DNA from 2 places in the Streptosporangium sp. NPDC006013 genome. Region 2 is predicted to be linked to the other one. Evidence: riboswitches for the same ligand, from Rfam matches in the RefSeq annotation. Region 2 holds a riboswitch; the other holds the start of a gene.

The links. A riboswitch is a leader RNA that binds a small molecule or an ion and turns the genes downstream of it on or off. The one in region 2 is predicted to bind glycine.
Region 1: another riboswitch for glycine. It lies ahead of gcvP (aminomethyl-transferring glycine dehydrogenase); the one in region 2 lies ahead of gcvT (glycine cleavage system aminomethyltransferase GcvT).

Annotation. Positions count from the first base shown of each region.
Region 1 covers NZ_JBEXUE010000075.1:18,728-26,355, forward strand. Annotated here, with positions in the region: gene ABZ260_RS14495 (mannose-1-phosphate guanyltransferase) at 1-539, shown strand, start outside; gene ABZ260_RS14500 (FHA domain-containing protein) at 767-1,279, shown strand; gene ABZ260_RS14505 (MerR family transcriptional regulator) at 1,279-1,956, shown strand; gene ABZ260_RS14510 (bifunctional nuclease family protein) at 2,036-2,506, shown strand; gene ABZ260_RS14515 (MerR family transcriptional regulator) at 2,651-3,271, shown strand; glycine riboswitch at 3,287-3,379, shown strand; gene gcvP (aminomethyl-transferring glycine dehydrogenase) at 3,562-6,417, shown strand; gene ABZ260_RS14525 (hypothetical protein) at 6,533-7,315, shown strand; gene ABZ260_RS14530 (hypothetical protein) at 7,433-7,628, opposite strand, start outside.
Region 2 covers NZ_JBEXUE010000153.1:10,367-17,994, forward strand. Annotated here, with positions in the region: gene ABZ260_RS23170 (DUF6286 domain-containing protein) at 1-562, shown strand, start outside; gene ABZ260_RS23175 (hypothetical protein) at 787-2,580, opposite strand; gene ABZ260_RS23180 (L-serine ammonia-lyase) at 2,718-4,094, opposite strand; gene gcvH (glycine cleavage system protein GcvH) at 4,165-4,554, opposite strand; gene gcvT (glycine cleavage system aminomethyltransferase GcvT) at 4,551-5,642, opposite strand; glycine riboswitch at 5,683-5,767, opposite strand; glycine riboswitch at 5,770-5,868, opposite strand; gene ABZ260_RS23195 (PadR family transcriptional regulator) at 5,939-6,526, opposite strand; gene ABZ260_RS23200 (ABC transporter ATP-binding protein) at 6,592-7,302, shown strand; partial or broken gene ABZ260_RS23205 (FtsX-like permease family protein) at 7,299-7,628, shown strand, end outside.

The DNA.
Region 1 (7,628 bases), on a different contig from region 2:
GCGGCAGGGTGGCACTGCCGGTCACCACCACCCGGGTGGCCGAGCAGGTCTGCAGGTTCCACGGGGTCCAGGCCGAGTGGACGTCCACCGCGATCGACGCGCTCACCGCCGCCGCCAGGGGTCCGGAGATGATCTTCGCGGCCGACGGGCGCGGTGGTTTCATCGTGCCCGAGTTCGGCCCCACGGTGGACGGCCTGGCGGTGTTCCTGCGCCTGCTCGGACTGGTCGCCAGGACCCGGCTCTCGCTCAGCCAGATCGACGCCAGGATACCCGAGGCCAAGCTGCTGCGCCGTACCGTGCCGACTCCGTGGGCGGCCAAGGGGGCGGTGATGCGCTCGGTCATCGAGGCCGCCGAGCACCACCGCATCGACACCACCGACGGGGTGCGGGTCGTCGCGGAGGACGGCAGCTGGACCCTGGTGCTGCCCGACCCGACCGAGGCGGTGACCCACCTGTGGGCCGAGGGGTTCGACGTCGACTCCGCCCAGACCCTGATCGAGCGCTGGGCGCGGGTGGTGGAGGAGGCCGCCGGCGGTTGAGGCGGCCCGCGCGACAAATACCGCGCGGCGCCATGGACCAGGGGCAGCGTCCCCTGTAACTTTGTCACCGACCGTACCCGCGGTTCAGCGTCAACCTTGACCTTCGCGCCTCATCACTGTATGTTGCGGCATTCGCAGTCTGAGAAAACACTTGAGAAGCGAAGAAGCGAGGCGCGCATCACTGAGCACCGTTGCCGCGTCTTCGCGGTAGGAGGCCGAGCCGATCGATGCCGAGCGTCTACTGCACGCAGTGCGGTCATGCCAATCCTGAGGATGCCCGTTTCTGTTCACGATGCGGGTCGCCGCTTACCAGGTCCGACACCCCCGGAGACAGCACATCGACGATCTCCCTCTCCGGGATCGAGGCCTACGAGGCGGAGACCGGTGAGACGCTTCTCGCCGAGCGGCAGGCCGTTGAGCAGTTGCCCGCCGGCACCGCGTTGCTGGTCGCGATGCGCGGCCCCAACGCCGGCAGTCGGTTCCTGCTCGACAGCGACCTCACCACCGTGGGCCGCCACCCCGAGAGCGACATCTTCCTCGACGACATCACGGTCTCGCGCCGTCACGTGGAGTTCTACCGGCGCGGCGGCGGTGTCTTCACGGTCCGCGACGTCGGTAGCCTGAACGGCACGTACGTCAATCGTGAGCGCATCGAGGAGGTCCCGCTGTACGGCGGGGACGAGGTGCAGATCGGTAAGTTCCGCCTCGTCTTCCTCACCCGCGGCGCCGCTGGAGGATGATGAGCTCGCAGGCCGCTCGTGCGCACATGAGCATCGGGGAGGTGCTCGCTCTCCTGCAGGGCGAGTTCCCCGACGTCAGCATCTCCAAGATTCGCTTCCTGGAGGGCGAGGGGCTGATCGAGCCGGAGCGCAGTCCCTCCGGCTATCGCAAGTTCACCTACGCCGACGTCGAGCGGCTCCGCTACATCCTCAGCGAGCAGCGTGATCGCTACCTGCCGCTGCGCGTGATCAAGGATCATCTGGAGGCGGCCGACCGCGAGGAGCGCCCGGCGGCCCGGCCGCGCGCCGTCCCCGACGACGCGCCCCCCGAGGTCCGCCTCACCCGCGAGGAGTTCCTCGCCGCCGCCGAGCTCGACGAGGAGACCCTCACCGAGCTGGAGGACTACGGTCTGCTGGCCGCCGTGGCCCGCTACTACGACGCCGAGGCACTGGTCGTGGCCCGCAGTGTGGGCGCCCTGGCCGCCTTCGGCCTGCGTGCCCGCCACCTGCGGGCGGTCAAGGCCGCCGCGGAACGCGAGGCGGGGCTGGTGGAACAGGCCGTCGCCCCGCTGCTGCGCCGTCGCGGCCCCGGCGCGATCGACCAGGCGGACGAGACGGCGAGGGAGATCTCCGGTCTCCTGCTGGAATTGCACGCCTCGTTGCTGCGTTCCGGAGTCCGTGGGGCACTGGGCCGGTGAGAGCCTGACCAGGCACTCGTACCCCCACGAGTGTTACGTTGAACAAACCGGTCGGAATCCAGCGAAGACGGAGCAGCCCGTGTTGCAGATGGAGGTCGTGGGCGTTCGAGTTGAAATGCCCTCCAACCAGCCGATCGTCCTGCTGAAAGAGACGCATGGGGAGCGTTACCTACCTATCTGGATCGGCATGACGGAAGCCACGGCGATCGCCATGGCCCAGGCCGAGGAACCACCACCCCGGCCACTTACCCATGACCTGTTCCGGGACGTGCTCGAAGGGCTCGGAGTCAGGTTGAACACTGTCAACATCGTCGCCTTACGCGACGGTATCTTCTTCGCGGATCTCGTGTTCTCCAACGGGGTCGAGGTGAGCGCGCGCCCTTCCGACTCGATCGCCTTGGCACTTCGCACCGGTGCACGTATCTTCGCGAGTGAGGATGTGGTACGGGAGGCAGGGGTGATCATCCCTGACGACCAGGAGGACGAGGTGGAGAAGTTCAGGGAGTTCCTTGACACGATCACGCCCGAGGACTTCGGCCGCGCGGGGTAGGAATTTCGGTGCATTTACGCTTCACGACGCGCCGGGTGGGGTCGTTGACTGGACTTGGCCCCAGTCCTACGGTGCAAGTGAAACCTGCGGTCGTGCGTAAACCCCCAGATCAGGCCGTGGGATGAGAGAAAGCCGGAGGTCCGCGTGGCGGTCAGCAGCGGCGAGGGTAGAAACGCCGACCAGGATGACCCGGAACGGCGCCAGTCGGCACGTCAGCGCGCGGGTGAAGAGGGTCTGCTGTTCGACGGGCAACCGGTGAAAGTGCCCGCCGACATCGGCTACAGGGGGCCGACGGCCTGTTCGGCGGCAGGAATCACCTACCGGCAACTCGACTACTGGGCACGCACCGGCCTGGTCGAGCCCACCGTGAGAGCCGCCCACGGCTCCGGCTCCCAGAGGCTGTACGGCTTCCGTGACATTCTGGTCCTCAAGGTTGTCAAGCGCCTTCTCGACACCGGTGTCTCCCTCCAGCAGATCCGCATCGCCGTGCAGCACCTGCGGGAGCGGGGCGTCAACGACCTGGCCCAGATCACTCTGATGAGCGACGGGGTGAGCGTCTACGAGTGCACCTCGCCGGACGAGGTCATCGACCTGCTCCAGGGGGGCCAGGGAGTCTTCGGTATCGCGCTGGGACGGGTGTGGCAGGAGGTGGAGGGCTCTCTCGCGGATCTTCCCGGCGAACGCGCGGAGTCGGGCGGAGGCCCTTTAGGCGATCATCAGGCCGATGAGTTGGCCCGTCGTCGCAGAGCACGACGAACCGGGTAAACTCGGATTCGCCGTTGACCCTGTGCGGGAGAGACCCCGACCGCGATCGGGGCGCCGAAGGAGCAACCTCCCCGGAATCTCTCAGGCACCCTGTACCGCACGGACGAGGCAACTCTGGAAAGCAGACGCGCCCGCCAGGTGCGTCTCACCGACGGTGCAAGCCTCCCGGCAAGGGCAGGTGAAGCTCTCAGGTAGCGACCACGTCGTGATGACAGTCGTGATGACAGAGGGGGAGAACCGGCATATGCCCGCGCCCAGCACCGGTCTCCACCCCGCCCGAGAGGCTTCTCATGACCGATCTGTCATCGCTCAGCGAACTCGCCCCTCCGCCGTTCGCGACCCGTCACATCGGGCCCGACGACGCCGCCCAGACCCGCATGCTGGAGGCGGTCGGATTCGCCTCCGTCGCCGACCTGGTCGCGGTGGCCGTGCCCGAGGCGATCCGCTCCTTCGCCCGGCTGGGTCTGCCCCCGGCGGCAGGGGAGTCCGAGGCCCTCGCCGAGCTGCGGGTCCTCGCCGGGCGTAACACCGTGCTCACCTCGATGATCGGCCTGGGCTACCACGACACGATCACCCCGGGTGTCATCCGCCGCAACCTCCTGGAGAACCCGGGCTGGTACACCGCGTACACGCCCTACCAGCCGGAGATCTCCCAGGGCCGGCTGGAGGCCCTGATCAACTTCCAGACCGTCGTCTCCGACCTGACCGCCCTCGACGTCGCGGGGGCCTCCCTGCTGGACGAGGCCACCGCCGCGGCCGAGGCGATGACCCTGGCCCGCCGCGCGGGCCGCACCTCGTCGAAGGTGTTCGTGGTCGACGCCGACGCGCTGCCGCAGACCAAGGCGGTGTTGCGCACCCGTGCCGAGCCGCTCGGCATCGAGCTGGTCGAGAGCGACTTCACCGGAGGGCTCCCCGACTGCTTCGGCGTGCTCGTGCAGTACCCCGGCGCCAGCGGCAGGATTCGCGACTTCCGCGCCATCGCCGACGCCGCCCACGCGTGCGGTGCCCAGGTGGTCGCCGCCGCCGACCTGCTCGCCCTCACCCTCCTGGCCGCGCCGGGCGAGCTCGGCGCCGACATCGCGGTCGGCTCCTCGCAGCGCTTCGGCGTCCCCCTCGGCTTCGGCGGTCCGCACGCCGCCTACATGGCGGTCCGTGACGGCCTCCAGCGCCAGCTGCCCGGCCGCCTGGTCGGCGTCTCCCAGGATGTCGAGGGACGCCCCGCCTACCGGCTCGCACTCCAGACCCGCGAGCAGCACATCCGCCGGGAGAAGGCCACCAGCAACATCTGCACCGCGCAGGTGCTGCTCGCCGTGATCGCCGGCATGTACGCCGTCTACCACGGCCCCGAGGGCCTGCGCAGGATCGGCCGCCGCATCCACCGGCACGCCGTCGTGCTCGCCGAGGGGCTGCGCCAGGGCGGCGTCGAGGTGGTCCACGACACCTTCTTCGACACCGTGCTCGCCCGCGTGCCCGGGCGTGCCGCCGGAGTCGTCGCCGCGGCCCGGGAGAACGGCGTCAACCTGCGCCTGGTCGACGCCGACCACGTGGGCGTCACCTGCGACGAGAGGACCGAGGTTCTCCATCTGGAGCAGGTCCTGGCCGCCTTCGAGGTCAGCGGCACCGTGCTGGCCGACCTGGACGCCGCCGCGCACGACGCGCTGCCCGGCGCGCTGGCGCGGGTCGGCGACTACCTCACCCACCCGGTCTTCCACAGCCACCGCTCCGAGACGGCCATGCTGCGCTACCTGCGCAGGCTCCAGGACAAGGACGTCGCGCTGGACCGGTCGATGATCCCGCTGGGCTCCTGCACCATGAAGCTCAACGCGACCACCGAGATGGAGCCGATCACCTGGCCGGAGTTCGCCGGGCTGCACCCGTACGCGCCGGAGGACCAGGCGGCGGGCTACGCCGAGCTGATCGGGGAGCTGGAGCGCTGGCTGGCCGAGGTCACCGGTTATGACGCCGTGTCGATCCAGCCGAACGCCGGCTCCCAGGGCGAGTTCGCCGGCCTCCTGGCGATCCGCGCCTACCACACGGCGCGTGGCGAGTCGGATCGTGACGTCTGCCTGATCCCCTCGTCCGCGCACGGTACCAACGCCGCCAGCGCGGTGATGGCCGGCATGCGCGTCGCCGTGGTCGCCTGCGACGACAACGGCAACGTGGACCTCGACGACCTCGTCGCGAAGATCGAAAAGCACCGCGACCGGCTTGCCGCGATCATGGTGACCTACCCGTCCACGCACGGCGTGTACGAGGAGACGATCGTCGATGTCTGCGAGCTGGTGCACGAGGCCGGCGGGCAGGTCTACGTCGACGGCGCCAACCTCAACGCACTCGTCGGCCTGGCCAGGCCGGGCGAGTTCGGGGCGGACGTCTCCCACCTCAACCTGCACAAGACCTTCTGCATCCCGCACGGCGGCGGCGGCCCCGGTGTCGGCCCGGTCGCGGTCCGCGCCCACCTGGCCGACTACCTGCCCGGTCACCCGCTGCGCGGCGGCTCGGCGGTCGGCCCGGTCTCGGCCGCCCCGTACGGCTCCGCGGGCATCCTGCCCATCTCCTGGGCCTACATCCGGATGATGGGTGCCGACGGGCTGAAGGCGGCCACCGAGCAGGCCATCCTGTCGGCCAACTATCTGGCCCGCAGGCTCGGTCCCCACTACCCGGTTCTCTACACCGGCCGCGGCGGCCTCGTCGCCCACGAGTGCATCATCGATCTGCGCCAGATCACCAAGGAGACCGGGGTGACGGTCGACGACGTGGCCAAGCGCCTCGTCGACTACGGGTTCCACGCGCCGACCATGTCCTTCCCGGTGGCCGGCACGCTGATGATCGAGCCGACCGAGAGCGAGGACCTGGCCGAGCTCGACCGGTTCTGCGAGGCGATGATCGCGATTCGCGGTGAGATCGAGAAGGTCGCCTCCGGCGCCTACGACAGGGTCGACAACCCGCTGCGCAACGCCCCGCACACGGCCGGCAGCCTCGTCGCCGACGAGTGGGAGCACCCCTACACCCGCACCGAGGCGGCCTACCCGCTGCCCTCGCTGCGCGAGGGCAAGTACTGGTCGCCGGTCCGCCGCATCGACCAGGCCTACGGCGACCGCAACCTGGTGTGCTCCTGCCCTCCCCTGGAGGCGTACGAAGACTGATCCGCACCGCGGCCCGCGTCTCGCGAGAACCACGTATCCGTAGGGAATGCGGGAGGACGGACGGCGCCCCGAGTCGTTAGGCTCGGGGCGTCTCCGTATCCGGGAAGGACCCTGCATGCCTGAGGTGGACACCCGTCCCTTGGACACCGCGCGAAGACTGGCCGAGTCCGGCGACCTCGACGGCGCCGCCGTGATCTTCGCGGAGCTGGCCGCCGACCCCGACGAGCCCGATCGGGCACAGGCGGCGGTGGGCCTCGCCGTGGTGCTCCAGGAGCGCGGAGACGTGCCGGGCTCCCGCGCGGCCGCGCGCACCGCACTGGCGACAGGGCACCCGGAGTTCGCCGCCCAGGCCGCCTGCCTGCTCGCGGGGAGCTTCGAAAGGGCGGGGATGGCCGACCAGGCCCGCGCCGCCTGGCAGGCCGCGCTGGGCGCCGGCCACCCCGCCTACGTCCCGTCGGCGCACATGGCCCTCGCCAGGCTCGCCACGGACGCGGCGGAGGCCGAACGGTCGCTGCGTGACGCGCTGGCCACCGGCGACCCGGAGATCGCCCCTCGGGCCGCTCAGCGGCTGGCGGAGGCGCTCATCGAGGAGGGTGAGCCGGGGGAGGCCGCCCAGGTGCTGCTGGAGGCGCTCTCGGTGCCGGACGCGGCCGAGGTGCCGAGGCTGCGGGTGATGCTCGGCATCGCCCACCTGGAGCTGGCCTGCGCCGAGTTCTCCGGTGCGATCGAGGAGGGCGGCGACGTCGAGACCGGCGCGCTGGCCATCGAGCTCCTGGCCCGCACGCTCCCGCTCAGAGGACGCGGCGAGGACGCCGAGCGCGTTTGGCGCTACGGCCTCGACAGCGCCGACGCCGACCTCGCCGGTGAGGTCCGCCTCCGCCGGGGCCGCGACGTCTGAACCCCTGGGACGTCCATGCCAGGGCTTCGGGGGCGGTGTCCGGTGTGACCGGAGCGCACCCGGCGGGACGCTGGTCGCTCAGGGAACCCGCGCCGCTCCTTCCGGGGCCCGGAACGGTCAGTCGCGCTCCCGCCGGCGGCTCAGGGCGTGGGCGACGTTGATCGCGATGATGCCGCCCCAGGCCAGCAGCAACCCGGCGCTGCCCGCCTCGGACGCCGCGATGGCGGTCAGCGGGATGCCCATGCCCATCGAGGCGAGCGCGATCGGGATCGAGGAGTTCCCGGCCTTGCGCGGCGGTGTCCCGCCTATCCCG
Region 2 (7,628 bases):
TCAGGAGGTCCGCCGCAGGTCGGTGCGGCTGCTTCGGCCGGGGAGGACCCCGGCGGGCGTGCCGGCGGCGCTGGTGGCGTCCGTCGTGCTGTCGGTCTCGGCCTCGGTGACCGTGGGCCTGCTGATGGAGTCGCCCGTCGCGCGAATGCCCTACCGGCGGCTCGTCAACGGGGCCGGCTCGTGGAGCTGGTCGGACCCCGTCGTGTTCGCCATGGCGGTGCTCGCCATGGCGGCGGGCCTGCTGATGCTCGGGCTCGCGGCCCTGCCGGGACGACCCAGGCTGGTGCCGCTGGAGTCGGGAGATCCGCACATGGTGATCGGGATCACCAGGTCCGGGCTCTGCCGCACGCTGGGGGAGGCGGCGGCGTCGGTGGAGGAGGTGAGCGGGGCACGGGTCCGGCTCGCGTCGCGGATCGTCGAGGTCACCGTGTTCACCGAGGCCGAGCGGACCGGGCCGGTGCTGCGCGGGGTGGGCGCGGCGGTGGGCGACCGGATGGCGGGCCTGGGCGCGATGTGCGCGGGCGACGTCGTGGTGCGGCTGCGCAGGCGGAGGGTCAGATGAGACCGTATCTCGGCAACCGGATCGGCCTGGCCGTCACCGGCGCGGTGCTGGTCTGCACCGGTCTCTACGCCTTCCTGCGGGGACGTGGCGACCTGCCCGGTCAGCCGCCCGGGGCCAGGCTCGTGCGCGGGGGGTTCCCCGGGTGGCTGGCCGCGCATCCGTGGCTGGGCTGGCTGGTCGCGCTGCTGCTGGTGGTGCTCGCGCTGCTGGCGGTGCGGTGGCTGCTACACGCCCTGGGCTGGGGACGGTGGGGCGGGCGGACCGGAACGGGGACCGCCATGCTCGCTGTTGCCCTTAAAGAAGTCGAAGGGCTCGTCCGGATTCGGGTCAGGTACGTAAGGCACGAGCGGTTGCGAATCAGTGTGGGCTGCGCGCCGGGGACCGATGTCGGCAGGCTCGTGGCGCGGCTGAACAAGGACGCGGTGGGGAAGGTCAGACGGGCTCTCGGGGAGGTAGAACTCGGCGCGATGGTTCGTCTGCACGTCCGCCGCCGCTGACCTGTCGTACGCCGGCTCCGCGACGGGGCTCGCGTACACCGGCCGCTCGACGGCCCTGCCGTAGTCCGGTTCGGAGTCCGGTTCGAAGTCCGGTTCCTGCTCCGCCGGTTCCTCGGAGGCACTCTCCTGGTGCCGGACGCCGAAGGCCAGCCCGGCGGCCAGGCAGAGCAGCGGGAGCGCGGGCACCACGTAGCGGTGGTCGAAGGCCGCGATGAAGGGCGGCAGGATCAGCAGCATGGTCCCCGCGGCCCAGGGCAGCAGCACCGCGCCGCCGAGCCGCCGCAGCCGCATCAGCACGCCGACCAGGCCGATCAGGCAGATCACCGCGAGGAACGGGCCGCGCACGAAGCCGTACTCCTGGTAGCCGCGCAACCAGCCCGCGTACGGCTCGGCCATCGTCGGCGCTCCCGAGGCGCCCTGGTAGGCCACGGTCAGTTGCTCGGCGGTCTTCCCCTGCGAGGCGGCCCCGGTGGGGAAGGGGCGCAGCGTGTCGGGGAATATGTAGGCGCTCTGCGGTCCGGGGGTCGGGTAGACGCGCCGGGTCCAGTCGAAGATGTGGACCGCGTCGTCGAGGCCCGCCCGCAGGAAGTCCAGCGGCTGGGCCTTGATGGCCTGGGTGGCGAAGGCGCCGGCGAGCGCGTCGCGCTCGGCCCAGCTGCCCTTGACCTTGTTCAGCGGTGAGGCGCCGTCCCAGATGTAGACCGGCGGCGCCGCGCGCTGTCCCACCGGTTCGACGGGGCACAGGGCCGTCTCGGGGCCGGTCGGCTGGATCCTGGCGCAGTCGGCGAAGGTCATCGTCCGTGCCCACAGGAAGGTGCTGCCCCGGGTCAGCGCGTAGCTGCCGTGCTCGGATTCGAACCAGGCGGCGTACGAGCCCAGGCCGATGGCGGCGGTCAGGGTCGCGGAGACGACCGCCCGCCACCCGGCCCGGCGGATCACCAGGCAGACCAGCGCCACGGCGATCAGCGGCAGCCCGATGGTCCGGGTGACCGTCGCGGCGGCCAGCAGCAGGCCGGCCAGCGCCGCGACCCAGGCGGCCGGGCGTTGCCGCCACAGCAGCAGGGTGACCGCCAGCACCGCCAGGAACTGGAAGAGCAGGTCCGCCATGACGAGGTGTTCGAGCTGGACCTGGTGGGCGTCCAGCAGCACCGGCAGCGCGGCGAGCGTCGCGCCCCATCCCGGCAGGCGGCCCAGCCTGCGCAGCAGCAGGTAGACGCAGAGCGCCACGGCCAGCCCGAGCAGGTGCTGGACGACGACCACGGCCTGGACGCTGGCCAGCGGCTTGAGGATCCACAGGAACAGCGAGTAGCCCGCAGGACGGGACTCCAGGGGGCGAGGGTCGAGCCCGGCGTTCAGGTAGACGAAGGAGTCGGCCCAGAACCACAGGGCGGGCCGGTAGCCGAGCACGGCCAGGGCGCGCAGGCAGCCGCCGGCCAGCAGGGCGGTGATGAAGAGCCAGTGTGCCCCGAAGAAACGGAGCACCCGCGAGGCACGGTCCGCCGGGTGCGTTCCCGTTACCACCACGACCTCCCGAGTCCCGCGGACATGGCCACCCAGCATAGGCGCGGGATGGGAGGGGCCCATATGTGATGCGAAATTTGGTGGTGATCGAGTTCTATGCGGCGTTCCTCATCTGAAGCGCGTATCCGGGGAGGCGTTCAGCACTCGATGACGTTCACCGCGAGCCCGCCGCGGCTGGTCTCCTTGTACTTGTCGAGCATGTCGCGGCCGGTGTCGCGCATCGTCTTGATGGCCTTGTCCAGCGAGACGAAGTGGCGGCCGTCGCCGCGCAGCGCGATCCTGGCCGCGGCGATGGCCTTGATCGAGGCGACGGCGTTGCGCTCGATGCACGGGATCTGCACCAGGCCGCCGATCGGGTCGCAGGTCAGCCCCAGGTTGTGCTCGATGCCGATCTCGGCGGCGTTCTCGACCTGCTCGGGGGTGCCGCCCATCACCTCGGTGAGCCCGGCGGCGGCCATCGAGCAGGCGGAGCCGACCTCACCCTGGCAGCCCACCTCGGCCCCGGAGATGGAGGCGTTCTCCTTGAACAGCACGCCGATCGCCCCCGCGGTCAGCAGGAAGCGGATCACCCCCTCGTCATCGGATTCGCGGACGAAGCGGTCGTAGTAGGTGAGCACGGCGGGGATGATGCCCGCGGCGCCGTTGGTGGGCGCGGTGACGATCCGGCCGCCGGCGGCGTTCTCCTCGTTGACCGCGAGGGCGAACAGCGAGACCCAGTCCATCGTCTGCAGCGAGTCCTTCTCTCCCGGCTCGCTCCGCAGCTGCCGGTGGAGCTGGTGGGCGCGGCGGCGGACCTTCAGGCCGCCGGGCAGCACGCCCTCCTTGCCGATGCCCCGTCGCACGCACTCGCTCATGACCTGCCACAGGACGAGCAACTGGGCGCGGATCTCGGCCTCGGTGCGGCCGAACGCCCGTTCGTTCTCCAGCATCAGCCCGGAGATCGACAGCCCGGTCTCCGCGCACTGGGCGAGCAGCTCCGCGGCCGTGGTGAAGGGGTACGGCAGGACCGTGTCGTCGGGTTTGATCCGGTCGGCGCCGGTGGCGTTCTCGTCGACGACGAAGCCGCCGCCCACCGAGTAGTAGACCTTCTCGCGCAGCGTCTCGCCGGACTCCGACAGGGCGGTGAAGCGCATGCCGTTGGGGTGGTGGGGGAGCGAGATCTTGCGTTCGAAGACGAGGTCCTCGCCGATGACGAAGGGGATCTCGTGGGAGCCGTACAGGCGGACGGTGCCCGAGGCGCGCATGGCGGCCAGTCGCTCGTCGACCGTGTCGACGTCGACCAGCTCGGGTTTCTCGCCCGACAGGCCGAGCAGCACCGCCTTGTCGCTGCCGTGGCCCTTGCCGGTCAGCCCGAGCGAGCCGTACAGGATGGCGCTCACCCGCGCGGTCTTCTCCAGCAGCCCGTCCCGGTGCAGGCCCCGGGCGAACCTGTGGGCGGCGGCCATCGGGCCGCCGGTGTGCGAGCTGGACGGGCCGATTCCGATCTTGAAGAGATCGAAGACACTGATCGTCATCTGAATCCTTCCAGCGTGGACGGTCACGCGCGCCCGGGGACGCGCGTGACCGTGACGCGAGGCGTCGAACTTATGACTCACCCGAGGTGAGCGCGGTGTACTCCTCCGGCGACAGCAGGTCGTCGGCGGAGCCCTCAAGACGTACCCGGAACAGCCAGCCGTCGCCGTAGGAGTCGCTGTTGACCAGCGAGGGGTCGTCCACGACCGCCTGGTTGACCTCCATGACCTCGCCGGTGACCGGCGCGAAGATGTCACTCACCGACTTGGTCGACTCGACCTCGCCGACGGCGTCACCGGTGGCGATCGACGCGCCGACCTCGGGTACCTGCACGTAGACCACGTCGCCCAGCGCCTCGGCGGCGTAGGCGGTGATGCCCACGGTGAGGGTCAGGCCGTCGTCGACGCCGCCGATCCACTCGTGTTCCTTGGTGTAGCGCAGGTCCTCGGGAATGCTGCTCATTTTTTCCTCCTGTAGAAAGGCAGTTCGACGACCTCGACCGGCTCGCGGCTGCCCCGGATGTCGACGGCCAGCCCCGACGACAGGCCGCTGTCCACGTAGGCCATGGCGATGGGCCTGCCCAGTGTCTGGGAGGGCGCCCCGCTGGTGACCTCCCCGGCGACCGTGCCGTCATCGGCGACCACCACCGGATACCCGTGCCGGGGCACCCTGCGGCCGCTCGCGACCAGGCCGACCAGACGACGGGCCGGTGGGACGTCCCTGAGCGGTTCGAGGGCGGCCCGGCCGACGAAGTCGCCCGGCTTGTCAAACCTCACCACACGGCCGAGCCCGGCGTCGAACGGAGTGAGGTCCGCGGAGAGTTCGTTGCCGTAGAGCGGCATGCCCGCCTCCAGGCGGAGGGTGTCGCGCGCGGACAGGCCGGCGGGGACCAGCCCGTGCGGCGCGCCCGCCTCGGTGAGGGCGGTCCAGAGGGGTTCCGCCGCCGAGGCCGCGACGAACAGCTCGAAGCCGTCCTCGCCGGTGTATCCGGTGCGGGCGACGAGGACCTCGTGTCCGGCCACCACGGCGGGCAGGCCCGCGTAGTACCCGAGCCCGTCCAGGTCGGCGTCGGTGAGAGTGCTCAGGATCTCCACCGAGCGCGGCCCCTGGACGGCGACCAGCGCGTACTCCTCGGAGCGGTCCCGCACCGCGGCGTCGAAGTCCTTGGCGCGCTCGGTCAGCTCGGCGGCCACCCGGGGGTAGTTGGAGGCGTTGGCGACGACCATGAACTCTTCGGGGGCCAGCCGGTAGACGATCAGGTCGTCCAGCACACCGCCCCCGGCGTCGACGATCATCGTGTAGCGGGCGCGGCCGGGCGCCAGCGCGGAGAGGTGGCCGACCAGCGCGTAGTCGAGGGCCTCGGCGGCCTGCGGGCCGGTCACGAAGATCTCACCCATGTGGGAGAGGTCGAACAGGCCGGCCGCCTGGCGGACCGCGTTGTGCTCGGCGGACTCGCTGCCGTAGCGGAGCGGCATCAGCCAGCCCGCGAAGTCGGTCAGCGTCGCGCCGAGGGACTCGTGCACGCCGCGCAGCGGCGTAGGTCGGGACATGTTCGCACCTCAGACAAGGGACAGATGAGATCATCCTCCCCCTCTGTCATTGGTGCCTGAGAGTTTCATCCGGGTTTTGCCGGACTTTCACCTTCGGCGAGGTCGTGGGACCTGCTTTCCAGAGGCACCTACCCGCACGGTCCTTTGCCTTGAGAGGTTCGCGGGGAGGGCTTGCTCCTTCAGGGGTCCTGGCCTGGATGTCAGGACACTCTCCCGCGCGGGGTTCATCGGTGTCGCAGGCCAGCCTAACCGCCCGCACCGGCCGAGCGAAATCCCCTCGCGCCTGCCGGCCGGGATCAGGCCCCCTCGCCCAGTGCCCGGAGACCATCGCCCTCGGGCCTTACGGCGTGCACGTCCGCGCCGGCGGTGGCCATCGCCGCCAGGCGCTCCTCGGCGCCGTCGACGATCTGCAGGTCGGCTCTGGTGTGCGCGATGGCCGCGTCGATGAGCAGGGACACCAGAGGGTCGTCCTGTTCGCGGCGCAGGCGTGTCAGCGCCGCCAGGTCCGAGAGGTAGGCCTGGCGCTGAGCGGACACGAACGAGCCGAGTGCGTCCGTGCCCAGCCGGGTGGCCGCGAGCAGCTTGAGGAACAGTTCGTCCCGGAACCCCGACGAGCGGACCCAGGGAGCGCCCGCCCAATCCCGCAGCTCACCGGCGCCGCTCTCGGTCAGCCGGTACAGCGTCTTGTCCGGGCGGTCGCTCTGGGTCACGTGGCTGCGGGTCACGTGGCCGTCCCTGACCAGCCGGTCCAGGATCTGGTACAGGTGCCCGATGTTGAGGCCGCCCCACTGGGGGCCGACCGCCGCCTCGAACCGGGCCTTGAGTTCGTAGCCGTGGCTGGGCCCGTCGGCCAGCAGGGTGAGCACGGCATGGCTAAGTGGCATGATTCCTACATTGTCACAAGATAGGAGCTTCACGGACCCTCGTACATTGTGACAATGTATCGGCCATGAGCGTTGAAGTCAGCCTGCGAGGCGTCAGCCGCGTCCATGGCTCCACCAGGGCACTCGACGAGGTCGGCCTGGAGGTCGAGGCCGGTCAGGCGGTCGCGTTCACCGGGCCCTCGGGAGCGGGCAAGTCCACGCTCCTCCATCTCGTCGGTGCGATGGATCTCCCCGACGGGGGCGAGATCCACGTCGGAGGGAAGCGCGTCGACGATCTCGGGCGCCGGGGTCTCGACCGGCACCGGCGCGCGGTGGGCTTCGTCTTCCAGCGCTTCCACCTGCTCCCGGCGCTGAGCCTGCTGGACAACGTGCTCGCCCCCGTGCTGCCGCGCAGGGTGGGCTTCGACCGCCGGGCCCGCGCCAGGGAGCTGCTCGCCGCGGTCGGGCTGGCCGACCGGGAGCGGGCGCTGCCCGGCGAGCTCTCCGGCGGGCAGTTGCAGCGGGTGGCGATCGCCCGGGCGCTGATCGCCCACCCGCCCCTGCTCCTGGCGGACGAGCCCACCGGCAACCTCGACAGCGTCACCGGCCAGGAGATCGTCGACCTGCTGCTGTCGGTCCGGGAGGAGTACGGCATGACCATGCTGGTCGCCACGCACAATCCCGAGGTGGCGGCGGCCTGTGACCGGGTGGTCCGGATGCGGGACGGCAGGATCGTCGGCGATGATCGGGTGACGCCCACCGAGGGCGTGCTCGACCGGATCGGGCGCCTCGGATGATCCGCCTAGTGCTGTCCCAGCTGCGGCACCGGATCGGCCGGGCGCTGGTGCTGCTGCTCGGCATCGTGATCGCGGCGACGGGCTTCACCGTGCTGACCGGCACCGCGGAGACCCAGCGCCTGGAGATCATCGGCACCGTCGGGGAGAACTTCCGGGCGCAGTACGACATCCTGGTCCGCCCGGAGAACTCGGCCACCGCCATCGAGCGGTCGCAGGGGCTGGTCCGCGCCAACTACCTGTCGGGCATCTTCGGGGGGATCACCTTCGACCAGTACGAGCAGATCAAGCGGATCAACGGCGTCGAGGTCGCCGCCCCGATCGGCATG